Regions from separate parts of the Lysinibacillus sp. FSL M8-0216 genome, predicted to be linked through region 1. Evidence: a T-box and tRNA genes for the amino acid it is inferred to sense, from the RefSeq annotation. Region 1 holds a T-box; the other regions hold tRNA genes.
The links. A T-box is a leader RNA that pairs with one kind of tRNA and senses whether it is charged. The one in region 1 lies ahead of alaS (alanine--tRNA ligase), so its partner is inferred to be a tRNA-Ala.
Positions count from the first base shown of each region.

Region 1 (4,478 bases):
TCTGATTGATAGGGTTATATCCCTTTTCCTCTAATGAAGAATGAACTTTCAACATTACCTGCTTGACTTCCTGTTCCATTGATTCTTCTGGAAAATTAAATTTCATCGTTTGATCAAATGAACTCATGACCAGCACCTCGCTTTCAGAAATAAGGAGATGTGCGAACAAGCTCATCTCCAATTTCTCTTTATTATAACATGTTTTGGTGAATTAATTAAATGGATTTAACATAATCATACACAGAAAGTAGTGCTTCATCAAGTTTTGAAGCTTCTTTTGCTCCTGCCATCGCCATATCAGGACGACCGCCACCTTTACCACCACAAGCTTCTGCAACCATTTTCACGATATTTCCAGCATGGTAATTGCCACCAACTAATTCTTTGGATACTCCAGCACATAGCATAACCTTATCACCATCCACTGCTCCAAGAACGATAACAGCCTTTGACATTTTCACCTTCAAATCATCCATCATCTGACGCAGTTGGTTATTGTCTTTTGCTTCTACCTTTGTAGAAAGAACTGTGACATCTCCAATTGTTTGTGCTGCATCAACAATTGCCCCAGCCTGAGCATTGGCAATTTTTTGAGATAATGCTTCATTGTCACGTTGTAATTCTTTGTAGTCACCTTGTAAGGCTTGTACTTTTGTTACGATATCTTTAGGGTTTGCTTTTAACAATGCTGCCGCATCATTTAAAAGAGCTTCTTCTTCTTTGACTACTTCATAAGCCACTTTACCTGTAACTGCTTCAATACGACGAGTACCCGCACCAATTCCACCTTCTGAAACAATTTTAAAGAAACCAATTTCAGAAGAGCGTTTTACATGGATACCACCGCATAGCTCGATGGAATAGTCTCCGATTGAAACGACACGTACTACATCGCCATATTTTTCGCCGAATAACGCCATTGCACCCATTTCTTTCGCTTTATCGATAGCCATTTCTTCAATAACGACCTCTATATCATCCCACACTTTTTCATTTACAATACGTTCAATTTGCTGTAATTCCTCTTTAGTCACTTGACCAAAGTGAGAGAAGTCAAAGCGTAAACGATCAGGGCCTACATATGATCCAGCTTGGTTGACATGATCACCTAATACATCTTTTAACGCACGTTGCATAATATGTGTCGCTGTATGGTTTTTAATAATTAAATTGCGATCATCACGATTAACAATTGCTTGGACAGCATCTTCCACATGCATTTCACCTGATTCAACAACTACTGTATGGAGCGGCTGACCATTTGGTGCCTTTTGAACATCCTTTACTACAGCAGTGAAGCTATCATTAGAAATGATACCGCTATCGGCAATTTGACCACCCATTTCAGCATAGAATGGTGTTTGAGCTAAAATAACTAAAGCTTCTTGGCCTTCAGATGCTACTTTTTCTACTTGACCATTCACAATCATTGCAGCAATTTCAGTATTAGCTACTAATGTGTCAAAGCCAACAAATTCACTGGCAACCGTTAAGTTTGCTAATACTTCATTTTGTACTTGCATAGAGTCAACATCTTGACGAGCCGCACGCGCACGTTCACGTTGTTCCTCCATCGCCGTTTCGAAGCCTTCATGATCGACTTTCATTCCTACTTCTTCTGCATATTCTTCCGTTAACTCGATTGGGAAACCGTAAGTATCATATAAACGGAAAGCATCTGCTCCTGGGATAAAATCATGACCAGCCGCTTTTTGTGATTCTGCTACTTCATTAAAGATTGCAAGACCACCATCTAATGTTTCATGGAAACGAATTTCTTCATTCTTAATAACGCGTTGAATAAATTCACTTTTTTCCGTTACCTCTGGATAGAAGCCTTCCATGATTTTGCCCACTGTTGGGACCAATTTAAACATAAATGGTTTCTCAATACCAATTTGTTTTGCATAGCGTACAGCACGACGTAGTAAGCGGCGTAATACATAGCCACGGCCTTCGTTTGAAGGAAGGGCACCGTCACCAATAGCAAACGCTACCGTACGAATGTGGTCTGCAACAACTTTAAATGGCGTATTTATATCTTCTTCAGAGCCGAAGATTTCATTTAAATCTACTTCACTTGGGCGTTTGTATTTACGGTTGGCAAATTCCTCAATTTTTTCAATGATAGGCATGAATAAATCCGTATCGAAATTCGTTGGTACATTTTGAACCACGGAAACAATACGTTCTAGTCCCATACCAGTATCAATATTTTGCTTTGGTAGTGGTGTATACGTTCCATCAGGATTATGGTTGAATTGAGAGAACACTAGGTTCCAAATTTCTAGATAACGTTCATTTTCCCCGCCTGGATACATTTCTGGGTCATTTTCGTCAGAGCCATATTCTACGCCGCGGTCATAGAAAATCTCTGAGTTTGGACCAGATGGACCTTCTCCAATATCCCAAAAGTTCCCCTCTAAACGAATTAAACGTTCTTCAGGAATACCAATTTCTTGATGCCAAACATCATACGCTTCCTGATCTTCAGGATGGATTGTGATAGATAGTAATTCAGGATCAAAGCCCATCCACTTTTTATCCGTTAAAAATTCCCAAGCATAATGAATAGCTTCTTTTTTGAAGTAATCCCCAATAGAAAAGTTTCCTAGCATTTCAAAGAAAGTATGGTGACGCGCCGTTTTACCTACATTTTCAATATCGTTAGTACGAATTGATTTTTGTGCATTTGTAATTCGAGGATTGTCAGGAATAACACGACCGTCAAAATACGGTTTAAGTGTAGCAACACCTGAGTTAATCCAAAGTAGGGATGGATCATTGATTGGCACTAGAGGCGCAGACGGTTCATGGTGATGCCCCTTTTCTTTAAAAAATTCCAAATACATTTGACGAATATCTACTGCTTTCATTGGATAAATTCCTCCTAGTTTATATTGTAAAATCACGATATGAATCAGACCTTGACGCCCCATCTATTCCCTGCAAACAAACATTGGTACCAACCACTATAAATGGAATTATTTTACTAAATGAAAATAAAAAAGCCCTCATCCCCAAAAAGGGACGAGGACTTATCATCTGTCTCGCGGTACCACCCTAGTTGTAAGTAAAAATTCTTACTTACCTCTTTAGCACTTGTAACGTCAGTGAACGGCAGGGATTAACTGCACTCCGGAGTAGCTTTCGGTATTTGCACTGTGAGGATTTTTTCAGCCAAGAAATCCTTTTCTTCTACACGTGCAATTACGTACTTTTTCCATCGTCGTGTTTACTTTTTCTAACGAAATTATAAGAAAAATCTATTCACCTGTCAATTGGCACTAATACGACAAATCATAACTAAGCAATCATTCTTCTGAAGTATGCCCACATTCCCCAAGTAAATAACACTAAAAAGGCACTCAGTGCAATCGTTGTAATAGGTGAATCTTGATAAGGTAATGGTACATTCATGCCAAAGAAGCTAGTAATAACAGTTAAAGGCAACATAATTGTAGAAATAACGGTTAATAAGTTCAGCTTTTCAATAGACTTGCCACTAATAATCGAGTAATACGTATCTAATGTGCTATTAACTAAGTCTCGATACGTTTCAGTGGAGTCGACAATCCGTTCAAGATGATCATTTAAATCCTTATAGAAAGGGATATTTTCCTCTTGTATATCAAATTTCCATTGTCCATTAATTGTAGAAAAAATTCTTCGTTGCGGCATGATAGCCTGACGAATTAAAATAATTGTTCGTTTTAATGAAAGGAATTCTTCTGTAACTACTTTCGGTTGATAATCATAAACTTCTTCTTCTAGCTCATCAATCCGTGCCCGAATTCGCTCTAATACAGGGAAATACTCGTCTGTAATTCCATCAATGATCGTATGCAATAAAAAATCAGTGCCTTTTTCCAAATATTTCGCACTATTTAAACAAACTTTTTCTATATGGCCAAGCCATTGTAATTTTTGTTTATGGACGGTAACAATATAATTGGGTCCCATAAAAATATTTAACTCGACCGTTGTAATTTCATTGTTACTTTTTTCATTGTAGATAGGTGCATGGAAAACGAAAAATTTATAATCCCCATAACTATCCATTTTCGGGCGTGAGCCTTCATGTAAGCAATCTTCCACTGCTAGTGGATGAAAGCCAAATACATCTGCTATATTATTTAATTCATTATGACTATACGCATATAAATCCACCCATAATAAATCCTCGCTATGAATGGGAAGTCTTAAATCATTCATTTTGAAATCGTGTTGAACTGTTTTGCTATTGTGATTGAAATAGTGAATTTTAATCATGTTACTTCACCTCGTGTTTTATTATAAAAAGTAACAAAAGGTCATTGTTTAAAACCTTCTGTCGGTGCCGGCGATAAGAAACGACGGCTGTCTCCATAAATGCTGACTATCTACCCCATGCTTACTCGGTTCAGGACTACTATCCATTTCTCATCACCTTCCTTTCATAACAAAAACACGCCTTCTACGAATGAAGGCGTGTTGAA
Region 1 covers NZ_CP152007.1:3,345,367-3,349,844, forward strand. Annotated here, with positions in the region: gene MKX57_RS16495 (IreB family regulatory phosphoprotein) at 1-127, opposite strand, end outside; gene alaS (alanine--tRNA ligase) at 216-2,876, opposite strand; T-box leader at 3,024-3,239, opposite strand; gene corA (magnesium/cobalt transporter CorA) at 3,307-4,272, opposite strand.

Region 2 (4,478 bases), 1.7 Mb from region 1:
AGGGTTGGGCTGTTCGCCCATTAAAGCGGTACGCGAGCTGGGTTCAGAACGTCGTGAGACAGTTCGGTCCCTATCCGTCGTGGGCGTAGGAAATTTGAGAGGAGCTGTCCTTAGTACGAGAGGACCGGGATGGACACACCGCTGGTGTACCAGTTGTCTTGCCAAAGGCATCGCTGGGTAGCTATGTGTGGACGGGATAAGTGCTGAAAGCATCTAAGCATGAAGCCCCCCTCAAGATGAGATTTCCCATTACGCAAGTAAGTAAGATCCCTCAAAGACGATGAGGTAGATAGGTTCGAGGTGGAAGTGTGGTGACACATGGAGCTGACGAATACTAATCGATCGAGGACTTAACCAAAAAAGTTTGAAACCTTCAATGAACCGTTTATCCAGTTTTGAAAGAATAAGCTTTCAATTGAATAAGTGAAGTGATGATGGCAAAGAGGTCACACCCGTTCCCATACCGAACACGGAAGTTAAGCTCTTTAGCGCCGATGGTAGTTGGGGGCTTCCCCCTGTGAGAGTAGGACGTCGCTTCGCTTATTTTTTATGGAGGATTAGCTCAGTTGGGAGAGCACCTGCCTTACAAGCAGGGGGTCGGCGGTTCGAGCCCGTCATCCTCCACCATTTTGGTCCCGTGGTGTAGCGGTTAACATGCCTGCCTGTCACGCAGGAGATCGCCGGTTCGATCCCGGTCGGGACCGTTATTTTTTTATTGCCGGTGTAGCTCAGTTGGTAGAGCAACTGACTTGTAATCAGTAGGTCGTGGGTTCGACTCCTATCGCCGGCACCATTATTCCCTTGGAGGGGTAGCGAAGTGGCTAAACGCGGCGGACTGTAAATCCGCTCCTTAGGGTTCGGCGGTTCGAATCCGTCCCCCTCCACCATTTTAGGGGCATAGTTCAACGGTAGAATAGAGGTCTCCAAAACCTTTGGTGTGGGTTCGATTCCTACTGCCCCTGCCAGGTATTGAGGTACTCGTTCATATATGGCTGTTATTATATAGTGGCGGTTGTGGCGAAGTGGTTAACGCATCGGATTGTGGTTCCGACATTCGTGGGTTCGATTCCCATCAGTCGCCCCATTTTAAAATTGGGGTATAGCCAAGCGGTAAGGCAACGGATTTTGATTCCGTCATGCCTAGGTTCGAATCCTAGTACCCCAGCCATTTTTTATTTTACGAGCCATTAGCTCAGTTGGTAGAGCATCTGACTTTTAATCAGAGGGTCGAAGGTTCGAGTCCTTCATGGCTCATCATTTTTTATTAATTTTGCGCCCGTAGCTCAATTGGATAGAGCGTCTGACTACGGATCAGAAGGTTATGGGTTCGACTCCTGTCGGGCGCGCCAATTTATTCATGTTTTCGGAATGTAGCTCAGCTTGGTAGAGCACTTGGTTTGGGACCAAGGGGTCGTAGGTTCGAATCCTGTCATTCCGATCATCTATAAATGGGGCCTTAGCTCAGCTGGGAGAGCGCCTGCCTTGCACGCAGGAGGTCAGCGGTTCGATCCCGCTAGGCTCCACCATTTTAATATTTTTGGAGGTATACCCAAGTCTGGCTGAAGGGATCGGTCTTGAAAACCGACAGGCGGGTAACACCGCGCGGGGGTTCGAATCCCTCTACCTCCTCCATTTCGGGTCAGTAGCTCAGTTGGTAGAGCATTAGATTGAAGCTCTAAGTGTCGGCGGTTCGATTCCGTCCTGACCCACCATTATTTGCGGGTGTAGTTTAATGGTAAAACCTCAGCCTTCCAAGCTGATGTCGTGAGTTCGATTCTCATCACCCGCTCCAAAATGGGCCTATAGCTCAGCTGGTTAGAGCGCACGCCTGATAAGCGTGAGGTCGATGGTTCGAGTCCATTTAGGCCCATCATTATTCCGAAGTAGCTCAGTTGGTAGTAGCACCTGACTGTTAATCAGGTTGTCGCAGGTTCGAGTCCTGCCTTCGGAGCCACGGCCCGTTGGTCAAGTGGTTAAGACACCGCCCTTTCACGGCGGTAACACGGGTTCGAATCCCGTACGGGTCATCAAGCATGTAGCACAGTTGTGTGCTACATGCTTTTTTTATCTTTGCATAAACAGGTATCAAAGCTATAAATCCTTTGACAAGGTTTTGTAGCTTTTTAATGTTAGGTCTAAACATTTCCTTCTACCAAATGCTCATAATCCCTCTCTTTTTATAGGCTCGTTTAAAGGAGTACTATAATTCAATTACTACTTGGAACGATGCTTTATAGTAAATTTGAACAAACTATTTCATATATGCAATATGTATGTTTTTTCACTAGCTATTTTCATGGTGCTTATTGCCTCGTTCCTCTAATATGAGGATAAGTGGAGGAATCGATATGAATATACAGGAGATACAATGTTTTTTAAATCAATACCAGCTGGAACAAAATGAATCCAAACTTTGGTTAGAAAATAGATTACAACAGATTAAAAGTGCAGGGGAATATAAGCCTACAACAGAGGAGCTAGTTTTTGGCGCACGAGTTGCATGGCGTAATAGCAATAAATGTATTGGACGGTTGTTTTGGCAATCATTGCATGTAGTAGATGCACGAGAAGTTTTAGATGAACAGGGCATTTTTCAAAAGTTACTAGAGCATATTGAGTATGCCACTAATCATGGGAAAATTCGTCCAACTATAACAGTGTTTGCAACTGACAGAGTACGGATTTGGAATCATCAGCTAATTCGTTATGCAGGCTACGAAACAGAAGAAGGCATTATTGGAGATGCACATTCCATCATTTTTACAAAAGTATGTGAATCGATGGGCTGGAAAGGCGAGCGTACGCCGTTTGATGTATTACCACTTGTCATACAGGTAGATGGACATGCTCCCCAACTATTTACGATTCCTACCGAGTATATTTTAGAGGTTCCAATACGTCATCCGGAATCGGAAGCTGTAGAGAAATTAGAATTGAAATGGTATGCTGTTCCTATTATTTCGAGTATGCGTTTTCAAATGGCTGGCATTGATTTTCAAGCAGCTCCATTTAATGGCTGGTATATGGGGACTGAAATTGGGGCACGCAATTTAGCCGATCATGAGCGTTATAATATGCTCCCAGCTATTGCGGATATATTTAATCTGGATACAACCAAACAAGCTTCTCTTTGGCGTGACCGAGCATTAGTGGAGCTCAATATAGCTGTCCTTCATTCTTTTAAAGAGAATGGTGTGAGCATTGTAGATCATCATACTGCTGCTCAGCAGTTTAAATTATTTGAGGAAGCTGAGGAATCAGCAGGGCGAGAAGTTACGGGTAACTGGACATGGTTAATCCCACCACTTTCCCCTGCGACCACTCATATATTCCATAAGCCTTATGTAAATACCTACCATACGCCCAATTATTTTTATCAGAAACCATGTTATTAACTTTAAAGGAGTTGTTCATAAACGAACAGCTCCTAAGTACCTTTTTAGGAGAGAGGCAATTCAAGATGTTGAACCAAAATATTTCGAATATCCCTTGGCAACAATTGACGACACCTTATGGCAGAGGAACAGACATTCCTCGCCTAATTGAACAGGAACAATATCAAGAGCTGACTGAACTAATCGAACATCAAGGAACACTTTGGCAGGTGACGCCATGGGTTTTGCTTATTCTTTTAAAAAAGCTTTCAAGTAAAAATGTGAAGGAAGTCTCCTTAGCAGAAATAGAGCTTTATTTAGCTGTGGCTCATGCAATAACTGAGGATTATCAAGATTCAACACATAACGTTTCAACGATGCAAGAGCTTTTGGATACGAAATATTTATGGGTGGAAAATGAAGAGGATGATGAGCTGGAATGGGAGGAAGATACACCTAGAGGCTATGAACCAGAAGCTTTTTTAGGCTATTATTATTTTAGTTTTTTACTCCTTCAAGAGGCAATCCCTGTTTTTACTGCTATTAAGGCACATACCAAGAGCACAACAGAGGAACTTGAGGAACTGCTAGCCTTACTAAAACATCAAAAAAAGAAATGGATATAGACAAAAAGCAGATGGGGTCAGATCACTTCCCCAACTGCTTAAATTTAATGGACATATTCATCTTTAGAGGCTCGCATGGAACATAAGAAGAGTGTCATAGCAACAACAACAAAGAGCCAGCCGGCAATATTCCAACCACCAAATAAATCATGGAGGTATCCGAAAAGAATCGGCCCAATGGCAGCGAATAAATAGCCCAATGATTGTGCAAACCCTGATAGATCAGCGGCTTCAAATGCTGTACGTGTGCGAAGTGTAAAGAACATCATTGCTAATGCGAATGAAGCTCCACCTGCTAAACCTAGAAGGATCATCCATAATATCCCCAACGTTGTCCATTCCATTACAACGCCGACAAATCCTACTAAATAGAACGATGTAAACATAAGGACAAGTGGTCTTTGTGAAGTCATTTTACCAGCAATAATGGGGACAGCCAATGCCATGGGGACTTGTGAGAATTGCATAATGGAAAACA
Region 2 covers NZ_CP152007.1:260,561-265,038, forward strand. Annotated here, with positions in the region: rRNA gene MKX57_RS01185 (23S ribosomal RNA) at 1-358, shown strand, start outside; rRNA gene rrf (5S ribosomal RNA) at 425-540, shown strand; tRNA gene MKX57_RS01195 (tRNA-Val) at 552-627, shown strand; tRNA gene MKX57_RS01200 (tRNA-Asp) at 632-704, shown strand; tRNA gene MKX57_RS01205 (tRNA-Thr) at 718-793, shown strand; tRNA gene MKX57_RS01210 (tRNA-Tyr) at 804-887, shown strand; tRNA gene MKX57_RS01215 (tRNA-Trp) at 892-965, shown strand; tRNA gene MKX57_RS01220 (tRNA-His) at 1,009-1,084, shown strand; tRNA gene MKX57_RS01225 (tRNA-Gln) at 1,094-1,168, shown strand; tRNA gene MKX57_RS01230 (tRNA-Lys) at 1,182-1,254, shown strand; tRNA gene MKX57_RS01235 (tRNA-Arg) at 1,273-1,349, shown strand; tRNA gene MKX57_RS01240 (tRNA-Pro) at 1,365-1,438, shown strand; tRNA gene MKX57_RS01245 (tRNA-Ala) at 1,451-1,526, shown strand; tRNA gene MKX57_RS01250 (tRNA-Ser) at 1,540-1,632, shown strand; tRNA gene MKX57_RS01255 (tRNA-Phe) at 1,637-1,712, shown strand; tRNA gene MKX57_RS01260 (tRNA-Gly) at 1,719-1,792, shown strand; tRNA gene MKX57_RS01265 (tRNA-Ile) at 1,797-1,870, shown strand; tRNA gene MKX57_RS01270 (tRNA-Asn) at 1,878-1,954, shown strand; tRNA gene MKX57_RS01275 (tRNA-Glu) at 1,956-2,027, shown strand; gene MKX57_RS01280 (nitric oxide synthase oxygenase) at 2,349-3,395, shown strand; gene MKX57_RS01285 (hypothetical protein) at 3,461-4,000, shown strand; gene MKX57_RS01290 (MFS transporter) at 4,045-4,478, opposite strand, start outside.
Region 2: it has a tRNA-Ala gene. The T-box ahead of alaS (alanine--tRNA ligase) is inferred to sense a tRNA for this amino acid. The anticodon was not compared.

Region 3 (4,478 bases), 460 kb from region 1:
GTACATGCAGCTTTGAATACATTGGAGAAAATGGGTTTTGAGGTGACAAAATTACCGTTGCAAAAGGATGGTTGTATTGACTCAGAACAACTACTACTCGCTATTCGAAAAGATACAGCATTAATTTCCATTCAACATGTAAATTCAGAAATTGGTTCTATTCAACCTGTGGAAAAAATAATTGAAGCGGCAAAAGAAGCCGCTGTTTACTGTCATATTGATTGTGTACAATCCTTTGGGAAATTAACTATACCAAGAGGAGGAGACGCTATGACAATTTCAGCACATAAAATAGGAGGACCTAAGGGCTGCGGCGCTGTTTATATAAACCCTGCAATTCGTGTTCCAGCACTGACACCAGGCGTAACTCATGAAAGAGGATTAAGAGGGGGAACTTTAGATACACCTGCCATTGTTTCCTTTGCGGCAGCGGTTGAAAATAATAGTTATGAAAGACAGCATTACGAGGAATTAAGAAGATATTTTAAAAGTCGTCTACCAAAAACAGTTCGACTAATAGAGTGTAAGCAGCAATTGCCAAATATTTGTGGTGTCATGATGAGTAAAGTGGAGGGGCAATATGTATTATTAAAATTAAACGAGGCAGGGATCAGTATATCAACGGGAAGTGCGTGTGATATTCATAGCGAATCTGGAACAAAAGCCATTTTATCTATGAATTATTCAATGGAAACGGCACGGCAATTCTTTAGAATATCTTTCGGAGATTCAACAACATTTAAAGAAATTGATAGATTGACTATGGAACTTGCTACTATTTAGTAGCAAGTTTTAAGCAAGATCATAAGCTGAAAATATATAGATGAAAAATAATTGTTTTCTTTTGAAACAACTATTGATATAATATTTTGCAGGGCAATATTTTCTCTTTCTTAACAAAAATATCTTTTAAAAGTAATAATTTCTTTTTTTTATAAAAAAGTATTGCACAATATGAGAAAACGTTATACAATAATTCTTGTCTTGAAGGACAGGTAAACAACTTCAAAACAAGATACATAATAAAGTAGTCTAGTGATGATGGCAAAGAGGTCACACCCGTTCCCATACCGAACACGGAAGTTAAGCTCTTTAGCGCCGATGGTAGTTGGGGGCTTCCCCCTGTGAGAGTAGGACGTCGCTAGGCATAATACCCAGGAGGATTAGCTCAGCTGGGAGAGCATCTGCCTTACAAGCAGAGGGTCGGCGGTTCGAGCCCGTCATCCTCCATCATTTGCCGGTTTAGCTCAGCAGGTAGAGCAACTGACTTGTAATCAGTAGGTCGTGGGTTCGATTCCTATAGCCGGCACCATTTCAGACGAGCCATTAGCTCAGTTGGTAGAGCATCTGACTTTTAATCAGAGGGTCGAAGGTTCGAGTCCTTCATGGCTCACCATTTATAAGTACCAACCATATTAAGCGGGTGTGGCGGAATTGGCAGACGCACTAGACTTAGGATCTAGCGCCGCAAGGCGTGGGGGTTCGACTCCCTTCACCCGCACCATTTTTCAATATGCCAGATAAAAAAACTTATGCACATGCGGAAGTAGTTCAGTGGTAGAACACCACCTTGCCAAGGTGGGGGTCGCGAGTTCGAACCTCGTCTTCCGCTCCAAATGTGCCGGGGTGGCGGAACTGGCAGACGCACAGGACTTAAAATCCTGCGGTAGGTGACTACCGTACCGGTTCGATTCCGGTCCTCGGCACCATTTTATATGCGCCCGTAGCTCAATTGGATAGAGCGTCTGACTACGGATCAGAAGGTTATGGGTTCGACTCCTGTCGGGCGCGCCATAAGAACAACGGGAAGTAGCTCAGCTTGGTAGAGCACTTGGTTTGGGACCAAGGGGTCGCAGGTTCGAATCCTGTCTTCCCGACCATTTCCAAAAAATATTATGGGGCCTTAGCTCAGCTGGGAGAGCGCCTGCCTTGCACGCAGGAGGTCAGCGGTTCGATCCCGCTAGGCTCCACCATAGTAATTAACCAGTATAAAGATCCTGGCGGCGTAGCTCAGCTGGCTAGAGCGTACGGTTCATACCCGTAAGGTCGGGGGTTCGATCCCCTCTGCCGCCATCTTAAGGACCTTTAGCTCAGTTGGTTAGAGCAGACGGCTCATAACCGTCCGGTCGCAGGTTCGAGTCCTGCAAGGTCCATCATTTATATATTATTACGGAGGTATACCCAAGTCTGGCTGAAGGGATCGGTCTTGAAAACCGACAGGCGGGTAACACCGCGCGGGGGTTCGAATCCCTCTACCTCCTCCAGTTTTATTCATAAATGGTGCTTTAAAAACTCGAAAAGACAATAAGATTATCGCGGGGTGGAGCAGTGGTAGCTCGTCGGGCTCATAACCCGAAGGTCGTTGGTTCAAATCCGGCCCCCGCAACCAAATGGTCCCGTGGTGTAGCGGTTAACATGCCTGCCTGTCACGCAGGAGATCGCCGGTTCGATCCCGGTCGGGACCGCCATTTTTTTATAGACATGAGAAGCAAAAAGTGAGCAAGCTTAGCATGGACGAAATGGGTCAGTAGCTCAGTTGGTAGAGCATTAGATTGAAGCTCTAAGTGTCGGCGGTTCGATTCCGTCCTGACCCACCATTTATGCGGGTGTAGTTTAATGGTAAAACCTCAGCCTTCCAAGCTGATGTCGTGAGTTCGATTCTCATCACCCGCTCCAAGGGCCTATAGCTCAGCTGGTTAGAGCGCACGCCTGATAAGCGTGAGGTCGATGGTTCGAGTCCATTTAGGCCCATTATTTATTCCGAAGTAGCTCAGTTGGTAGTAGCACCTGACTGTTAATCAGGTTGTCGCAGGTTCGAGTCCTGCCTTCGGAGCCATTTTTTTGTGTGGGGAAGTACTCAAGAGGCTGAAGAGGCGCCCCTGCTAAGGGTGTAGGTCGGGTAACCGGCGCGAGGGTTCAAATCCCTCCTTCTCCGCCATTGGCCCGTTGGTCAAGTGGTTAAGACACCGCCCTTTCACGGCGGTAACACGGGTTCGAATCCCGTACGGGTCATACTAAGTGCAGTAGATGAATTTACATCTACTGCACTTTTTTTATGAACGGAAAAGAACAGGTAACAAGAAAGCCTTCGCCAGATAATCAATCGGCGAAGGCTTGTTGTTTTTTGAAGACTTACGTAATATTTCGTCCTTTACCATAAGGAATACATAAAGGTGTTCCAAAGATTGGATCTGATGTCATTTGACATTCAAGATCAAATACATGGCTAACTAATTCTGTCGTCATGATCTCTTCAGGCTTACCTTGGCGATAAACTCCTCGATCACGTACAGTAATGATATGATCGGCATAACGACAAGCGAGGTTTATATCATGTAAGACCATAATAATTGTTCGCTTTTGCTGTTGATTTAATTCAAATAATAAATCTAACACTTCTATTTGATGAGTTAGATCTAAATAGGTTGTAGGCTCATCTAAAAGAATAATATCTGTATCTTGAGCAAGTGTCATAGCAATCCATGCACGTTGACGTTGCCCACCTGATAGCTCATCCACTGGTCTATCTCGTAATTGCTCCGTACCTGTTGCTTTTAAGGCATTCATCACAATTTCCTCGTCCTTCTCCGTCCATTGCTGGCGCCAACTTTGATAAGGAAATCGTCCTTGTTTAACGAGCTGTAGAACCGTTAAGCCTTCTGGTGCTACTGGTGATTGAGGAAGTATAGAAAGGTTTTTAGCTACTTGCTTTGTAGATAGTTTAAAAATATCTTCGCCATCTAATAACACAGATCCCTTTTTGGGCTTTAATAATCGAGCAATAGAGCGTAAAAGTGTAGATTTGCCACAGCCGTTCGCTCCAATTAAGACAGTAATTTCATTCAAAGGGATAGATAAATTGAGATCTTCGATAATATTGGAATCACCATAACTTAATGTTAGGGATTTAGTTAATAAGGATTCAGTCATGATGTATGAACTCCTTTATTTATTAGGATTTCTAAATAATAAATAGATAAAATAAGGAGCACCGATGGCAGCAGTAAAGACACCAGCTGGCACTTCTAAAGGGCTAAACGCAGTACGACCGATAATATCCGCAACCATTACGAGCAATGCTCCAATGGCTGCGGATGTTGGCACAAGTACTCCGAATGATGAACCAACGATACGACGTGCGATATGAGGGGCCATCAACCCTACAAATCCAATTGCCCCCGCAAAGGAAATGGCACTTGCTACTAAGCAGCAACATAACAGAATTAAATATAGACGAGTTTTTTGAACGGATTGTCCTAATCCTGCCGCTGTATCATCACCTAATTCTTGTACATTTAACTGACGTGTAGTAAAGAACGTGACAAGTAGGAGTACTAGTATTAAGGGCACAACGATTTGAACTTGATCCCAGTCTGCGCTTTTGACGCTCCCAGTAATCCACTTATTTGCTTCACTTGCTTGATAGATAGGACCAATAATCATTAGCATGGTCGTAATGGCTTGCATCAATGCGGATA
Region 3 covers NZ_CP152007.1:3,801,143-3,805,620, reverse strand. Annotated here, with positions in the region: gene MKX57_RS18850 (IscS subfamily cysteine desulfurase) at 1-783, shown strand, start outside; rRNA gene rrf (5S ribosomal RNA) at 1,032-1,147, shown strand; tRNA gene MKX57_RS18840 (tRNA-Val) at 1,158-1,230, shown strand; tRNA gene MKX57_RS18835 (tRNA-Thr) at 1,237-1,312, shown strand; tRNA gene MKX57_RS18830 (tRNA-Lys) at 1,321-1,396, shown strand; tRNA gene MKX57_RS18825 (tRNA-Leu) at 1,420-1,504, shown strand; tRNA gene MKX57_RS18820 (tRNA-Gly) at 1,541-1,615, shown strand; tRNA gene MKX57_RS18815 (tRNA-Leu) at 1,621-1,709, shown strand; tRNA gene MKX57_RS18810 (tRNA-Arg) at 1,718-1,794, shown strand; tRNA gene MKX57_RS18805 (tRNA-Pro) at 1,804-1,880, shown strand; tRNA gene MKX57_RS18800 (tRNA-Ala) at 1,898-1,973, shown strand; tRNA gene MKX57_RS18795 (tRNA-Met) at 2,000-2,073, shown strand; tRNA gene MKX57_RS18790 (tRNA-Ile) at 2,080-2,153, shown strand; tRNA gene MKX57_RS18785 (tRNA-Ser) at 2,172-2,264, shown strand; tRNA gene MKX57_RS18780 (tRNA-Met) at 2,315-2,389, shown strand; tRNA gene MKX57_RS18775 (tRNA-Asp) at 2,393-2,468, shown strand; tRNA gene MKX57_RS18770 (tRNA-Phe) at 2,522-2,597, shown strand; tRNA gene MKX57_RS18765 (tRNA-Gly) at 2,603-2,676, shown strand; tRNA gene MKX57_RS18760 (tRNA-Ile) at 2,678-2,751, shown strand; tRNA gene MKX57_RS18755 (tRNA-Asn) at 2,760-2,836, shown strand; tRNA gene MKX57_RS18750 (tRNA-Ser) at 2,848-2,938, shown strand; tRNA gene MKX57_RS18745 (tRNA-Glu) at 2,941-3,012, shown strand; gene MKX57_RS18740 (ABC transporter ATP-binding protein) at 3,133-3,930, opposite strand; gene MKX57_RS18735 (iron ABC transporter permease) at 3,946-4,478, opposite strand, start outside.
Region 3: it has a tRNA-Ala gene. The T-box ahead of alaS (alanine--tRNA ligase) is inferred to sense a tRNA for this amino acid. The anticodon was not compared.

Region 4 (4,478 bases), 460 kb from region 1:
TCCTGTACCACCTCCTCACCGTTTGAGAAATGGGGGGACGCAGTAGGATAGGGTAAGCGCGCTGTTGGTTATGCGCGTCCAAGCAGTAAGGCGTGTGTGTAGGCAAATCCGCACACTGTAACGTTGAGCTGTGATGGCGAGTCCGTATGGACGAAGTTCCTGATTTCACACTGCCAAGAAAAGCCTCTATCGAGGTGAGAGGTGCCCGTACCGCAAACCGACACAGGTAGTCGAGGAGAGAATCCTAAGGTGTGCGAGAGAACTCTCGTTAAGGAACTCGGCAAAATGACCCCGTAACTTCGGGAGAAGGGGTGCTCTTGAGCGTGCAAGCGCATGAGAGCCGCAGTGAATAGGCCCAGGCGACTGTTTAGCAAAAACACAGGTCTCTGCAAAACCGTAAGGTGACGTATAGGGGCTGACGCCTGCCCGGTGCTGGAAGGTTAAGAGGAGTGGTTAGCGCAAGCGAAGCTGCGAATTGAAGCCCCAGTAAACGGCGGCCGTAACTATAACGGTCCTAAGGTAGCGAAATTCCTTGTCGGGTAAGTTCCGACCCGCACGAAAGGCGTAACGATCTGGGCACTGTCTCAACGAGAGACTCGGTGAAATTATAGTACCTGTGAAGATGCAGGTTACCCGCGACAGGACGGAAAGACCCCGTGGAGCTTTACTGTAGCCTGATATTGAATTTTGGTACAACTTGTACAGGATAGGTAGGAGCCAGAGATCTCGGAGCGCCAGCTTCGAAGGAGGCGTCGGTGGGATACTACCCTGGTTGTATTGAAATTCTAACCCATGCCCCTTAGCGGGGCAGGAGACAGTGTCAGGCGGACAGTTTGACTGGGGCGGTCGCCTCCTAAAAGGTAACGGAGGCGCCCAAAGGTTCCCTCAGAATGGTTGGAAATCATTCGTAGAGTGTAAAGGCACAAGGGAGCTTGACTGCGAGACCTACAAGTCGAGCAGGGTCGAAAGACGGGCTTAGTGATCCGGTGGTTCCGCATGGAAGGGCCATCGCTCAACGGATAAAAGCTACCCCGGGGATAACAGGCTTATCTCCCCCAAGAGTCCACATCGACGGGGAGGTTTGGCACCTCGATGTCGGCTCATCGCATCCTGGGGCTGTAGTCGGTCCCAAGGGTTGGGCTGTTCGCCCATTAAAGCGGTACGCGAGCTGGGTTCAGAACGTCGTGAGACAGTTCGGTCCCTATCCGTCGTGGGCGTAGGAAATTTGAGAGGAGCTGTCCTTAGTACGAGAGGACCGGGATGGACACACCGCTGGTGTACCAGTTGTCTTGCCAAAGGCATCGCTGGGTAGCTATGTGTGGACGGGATAAGTGCTGAAAGCATCTAAGCATGAAGCCCCCCTCAAGATGAGATTTCCCATTACGCAAGTAAGTAAGATCCCTCAAAGACGATGAGGTAGATAGGTTCGAGGTGGAAGTGTGGTGACACATGGAGCTGACGAATACTAATCGATCGAGGACTTAACCAAAATGTTTGAAACATTCAATGAACCGTTTATCCAGTTTTGAAAGAATAATTTCTTTTATGAAGGGTTTCAAGATACGAGTAGTTCGAGGAAGCAATAGAGAGAAGGAAGGAGCGTACTCAAGTACGTGACTGACTGAACGACAGAAGCTGACGAAGAAATACGATGTATATTGAAAGCCGACTATAGTCTAGTGATGATGGCAAAGAGGTCACACCCGTTCCCATACCGAACACGGAAGTTAAGCTCTTTAGCGCCGATGGTAGTTGGGGGCTTCCCCCTGTGAGAGTAGGACGTCGCTAGGCATAATACCCAGGAGGATTAGCTCAGCTGGGAGAGCATCTGCCTTACAAGCAGAGGGTCGGCGGTTCGAGCCCGTCATCCTCCATCATTTGCCGGTTTAGCTCAGCAGGTAGAGCAACTGACTTGTAATCAGTAGGTCGTGGGTTCGATTCCTATAGCCGGCACCATTTCAGACGAGCCATTAGCTCAGTTGGTAGAGCATCTGACTTTTAATCAGAGGGTCGAAGGTTCGAGTCCTTCATGGCTCACCATTTATAAGTACCAACCATATTAAGCGGGTGTGGCGGAATTGGCAGACGCACTAGACTTAGGATCTAGCGCCGCAAGGCGTGGGGGTTCGACTCCCTTCACCCGCACCATTTTTCAATATGCCAGATAAAAAAACTTATGCACATGCGGAAGTAGTTCAGTGGTAGAACACCACCTTGCCAAGGTGGGGGTCGCGAGTTCGAACCTCGTCTTCCGCTCCAAATGTGCCGGGGTGGCGGAACTGGCAGACGCACAGGACTTAAAATCCTGCGGTAGGTGACTACCGTACCGGTTCGATTCCGGTCCTCGGCACCATTTTATATGCGCCCGTAGCTCAATTGGATAGAGCGTCTGACTACGGATCAGAAGGTTATGGGTTCGACTCCTGTCGGGCGCGCCATAAGAACAACGGGAAGTAGCTCAGCTTGGTAGAGCACTTGGTTTGGGACCAAGGGGTCGCAGGTTCGAATCCTGTCTTCCCGACCATTTCCAAAAAATATTATGGGGCCTTAGCTCAGCTGGGAGAGCGCCTGCCTTGCACGCAGGAGGTCAGCGGTTCGATCCCGCTAGGCTCCACCATAGTAATTAACCAGTATAAAGATCCTGGCGGCGTAGCTCAGCTGGCTAGAGCGTACGGTTCATACCCGTAAGGTCGGGGGTTCGATCCCCTCTGCCGCCATCTTAAGGACCTTTAGCTCAGTTGGTTAGAGCAGACGGCTCATAACCGTCCGGTCGCAGGTTCGAGTCCTGCAAGGTCCATCATTTATATATTATTACGGAGGTATACCCAAGTCTGGCTGAAGGGATCGGTCTTGAAAACCGACAGGCGGGTAACACCGCGCGGGGGTTCGAATCCCTCTACCTCCTCCAGTTTTATTCATAAATGGTGCTTTAAAAACTCGAAAAGACAATAAGATTATCGCGGGGTGGAGCAGTGGTAGCTCGTCGGGCTCATAACCCGAAGGTCGTTGGTTCAAATCCGGCCCCCGCAACCAAATGGTCCCGTGGTGTAGCGGTTAACATGCCTGCCTGTCACGCAGGAGATCGCCGGTTCGATCCCGGTCGGGACCGCCATTTTTTTATAGACATGAGAAGCAAAAAGTGAGCAAGCTTAGCATGGACGAAATGGGTCAGTAGCTCAGTTGGTAGAGCATTAGATTGAAGCTCTAAGTGTCGGCGGTTCGATTCCGTCCTGACCCACCATTTATGCGGGTGTAGTTTAATGGTAAAACCTCAGCCTTCCAAGCTGATGTCGTGAGTTCGATTCTCATCACCCGCTCCAAGGGCCTATAGCTCAGCTGGTTAGAGCGCACGCCTGATAAGCGTGAGGTCGATGGTTCGAGTCCATTTAGGCCCATTATTTATTCCGAAGTAGCTCAGTTGGTAGTAGCACCTGACTGTTAATCAGGTTGTCGCAGGTTCGAGTCCTGCCTTCGGAGCCATTTTTTTGTGTGGGGAAGTACTCAAGAGGCTGAAGAGGCGCCCCTGCTAAGGGTGTAGGTCGGGTAACCGGCGCGAGGGTTCAAATCCCTCCTTCTCCGCCATTGGCCCGTTGGTCAAGTGGTTAAGACACCGCCCTTTCACGGCGGTAACACGGGTTCGAATCCCGTACGGGTCATACAAAAAACAGTAGATGCATGTGCGTCTACTGTTTTTTTATAGAAAACTAATATAAGATAAACGATTTACTCTTGATTCATTGCATGCTCATCCATATAAACTACTTCCCAAATATGCCCATCTAAATCTTGAAAACCCCAGCCATACATAAATCCATGATCCTGTGGATCACTATAAGGTTTACCCCCGGAGGCAAGTGCCTTATTTACTAGCTGATCTACTTGCTCGCGATTTTCTGCAGATAGACATAAAATTGCTTGGGCAGAAACAGTAGTATCCGGTATCTCCTTGTTACTAAATCCTTTGAAGCGATCTTCGACCATTAGTAAAGCAAAAATATTTTCGCTAATAATCATTGAGGAAGTTGTTTCATCACTGAATTGTTGATTGAACTCAAAACCTAACTCCTTAAAAAATGACGTGGATTTGTTTACATTTTTTACTGGTAAATTAATGAAAATATTTTTCGATTGAAAAGACATTTCTTATCACCTCCAAATCGACATTATCATAAAAAATAAATGAGTGTCAATTTCAGGAGGTAACCAGATACTTAATTTTATGAGCAAATAAAAAGCAGAAATATTGTTTTTTACAACATCTCTGCTTTAAAATCGTAATTTATCTTCTTGCTAACATTCTTTCCAGAGAACTAAGAGCTTCAGTGCTAGTATGGCTATCAACTTGAATACGGTTATGTGGTTGACCTTGTTCAATGCTTTCTAAGCACCATAGTAAATGGGGGAGATCAATGCGATTCATTGTTAGGCAAGGACAAAAGTTTTCATTTAAAGAGATGATCTGTTTATCTGGATGCTGC
Region 4 covers NZ_CP152007.1:3,809,304-3,813,781, reverse strand. Annotated here, with positions in the region: rRNA gene MKX57_RS18980 (23S ribosomal RNA) at 1-1,489, shown strand, start outside; rRNA gene rrf (5S ribosomal RNA) at 1,676-1,791, shown strand; tRNA gene MKX57_RS18970 (tRNA-Val) at 1,802-1,874, shown strand; tRNA gene MKX57_RS18965 (tRNA-Thr) at 1,881-1,956, shown strand; tRNA gene MKX57_RS18960 (tRNA-Lys) at 1,965-2,040, shown strand; tRNA gene MKX57_RS18955 (tRNA-Leu) at 2,064-2,148, shown strand; tRNA gene MKX57_RS18950 (tRNA-Gly) at 2,185-2,259, shown strand; tRNA gene MKX57_RS18945 (tRNA-Leu) at 2,265-2,353, shown strand; tRNA gene MKX57_RS18940 (tRNA-Arg) at 2,362-2,438, shown strand; tRNA gene MKX57_RS18935 (tRNA-Pro) at 2,448-2,524, shown strand; tRNA gene MKX57_RS18930 (tRNA-Ala) at 2,542-2,617, shown strand; tRNA gene MKX57_RS18925 (tRNA-Met) at 2,644-2,717, shown strand; tRNA gene MKX57_RS18920 (tRNA-Ile) at 2,724-2,797, shown strand; tRNA gene MKX57_RS18915 (tRNA-Ser) at 2,816-2,908, shown strand; tRNA gene MKX57_RS18910 (tRNA-Met) at 2,959-3,033, shown strand; tRNA gene MKX57_RS18905 (tRNA-Asp) at 3,037-3,112, shown strand; tRNA gene MKX57_RS18900 (tRNA-Phe) at 3,166-3,241, shown strand; tRNA gene MKX57_RS18895 (tRNA-Gly) at 3,247-3,320, shown strand; tRNA gene MKX57_RS18890 (tRNA-Ile) at 3,322-3,395, shown strand; tRNA gene MKX57_RS18885 (tRNA-Asn) at 3,404-3,480, shown strand; tRNA gene MKX57_RS18880 (tRNA-Ser) at 3,492-3,582, shown strand; tRNA gene MKX57_RS18875 (tRNA-Glu) at 3,585-3,656, shown strand; gene MKX57_RS18870 (VOC family protein) at 3,724-4,140, opposite strand; gene nadA (quinolinate synthase NadA) at 4,280-4,478, opposite strand, start outside.
Region 4: it has a tRNA-Ala gene. The T-box ahead of alaS (alanine--tRNA ligase) is inferred to sense a tRNA for this amino acid. The anticodon was not compared.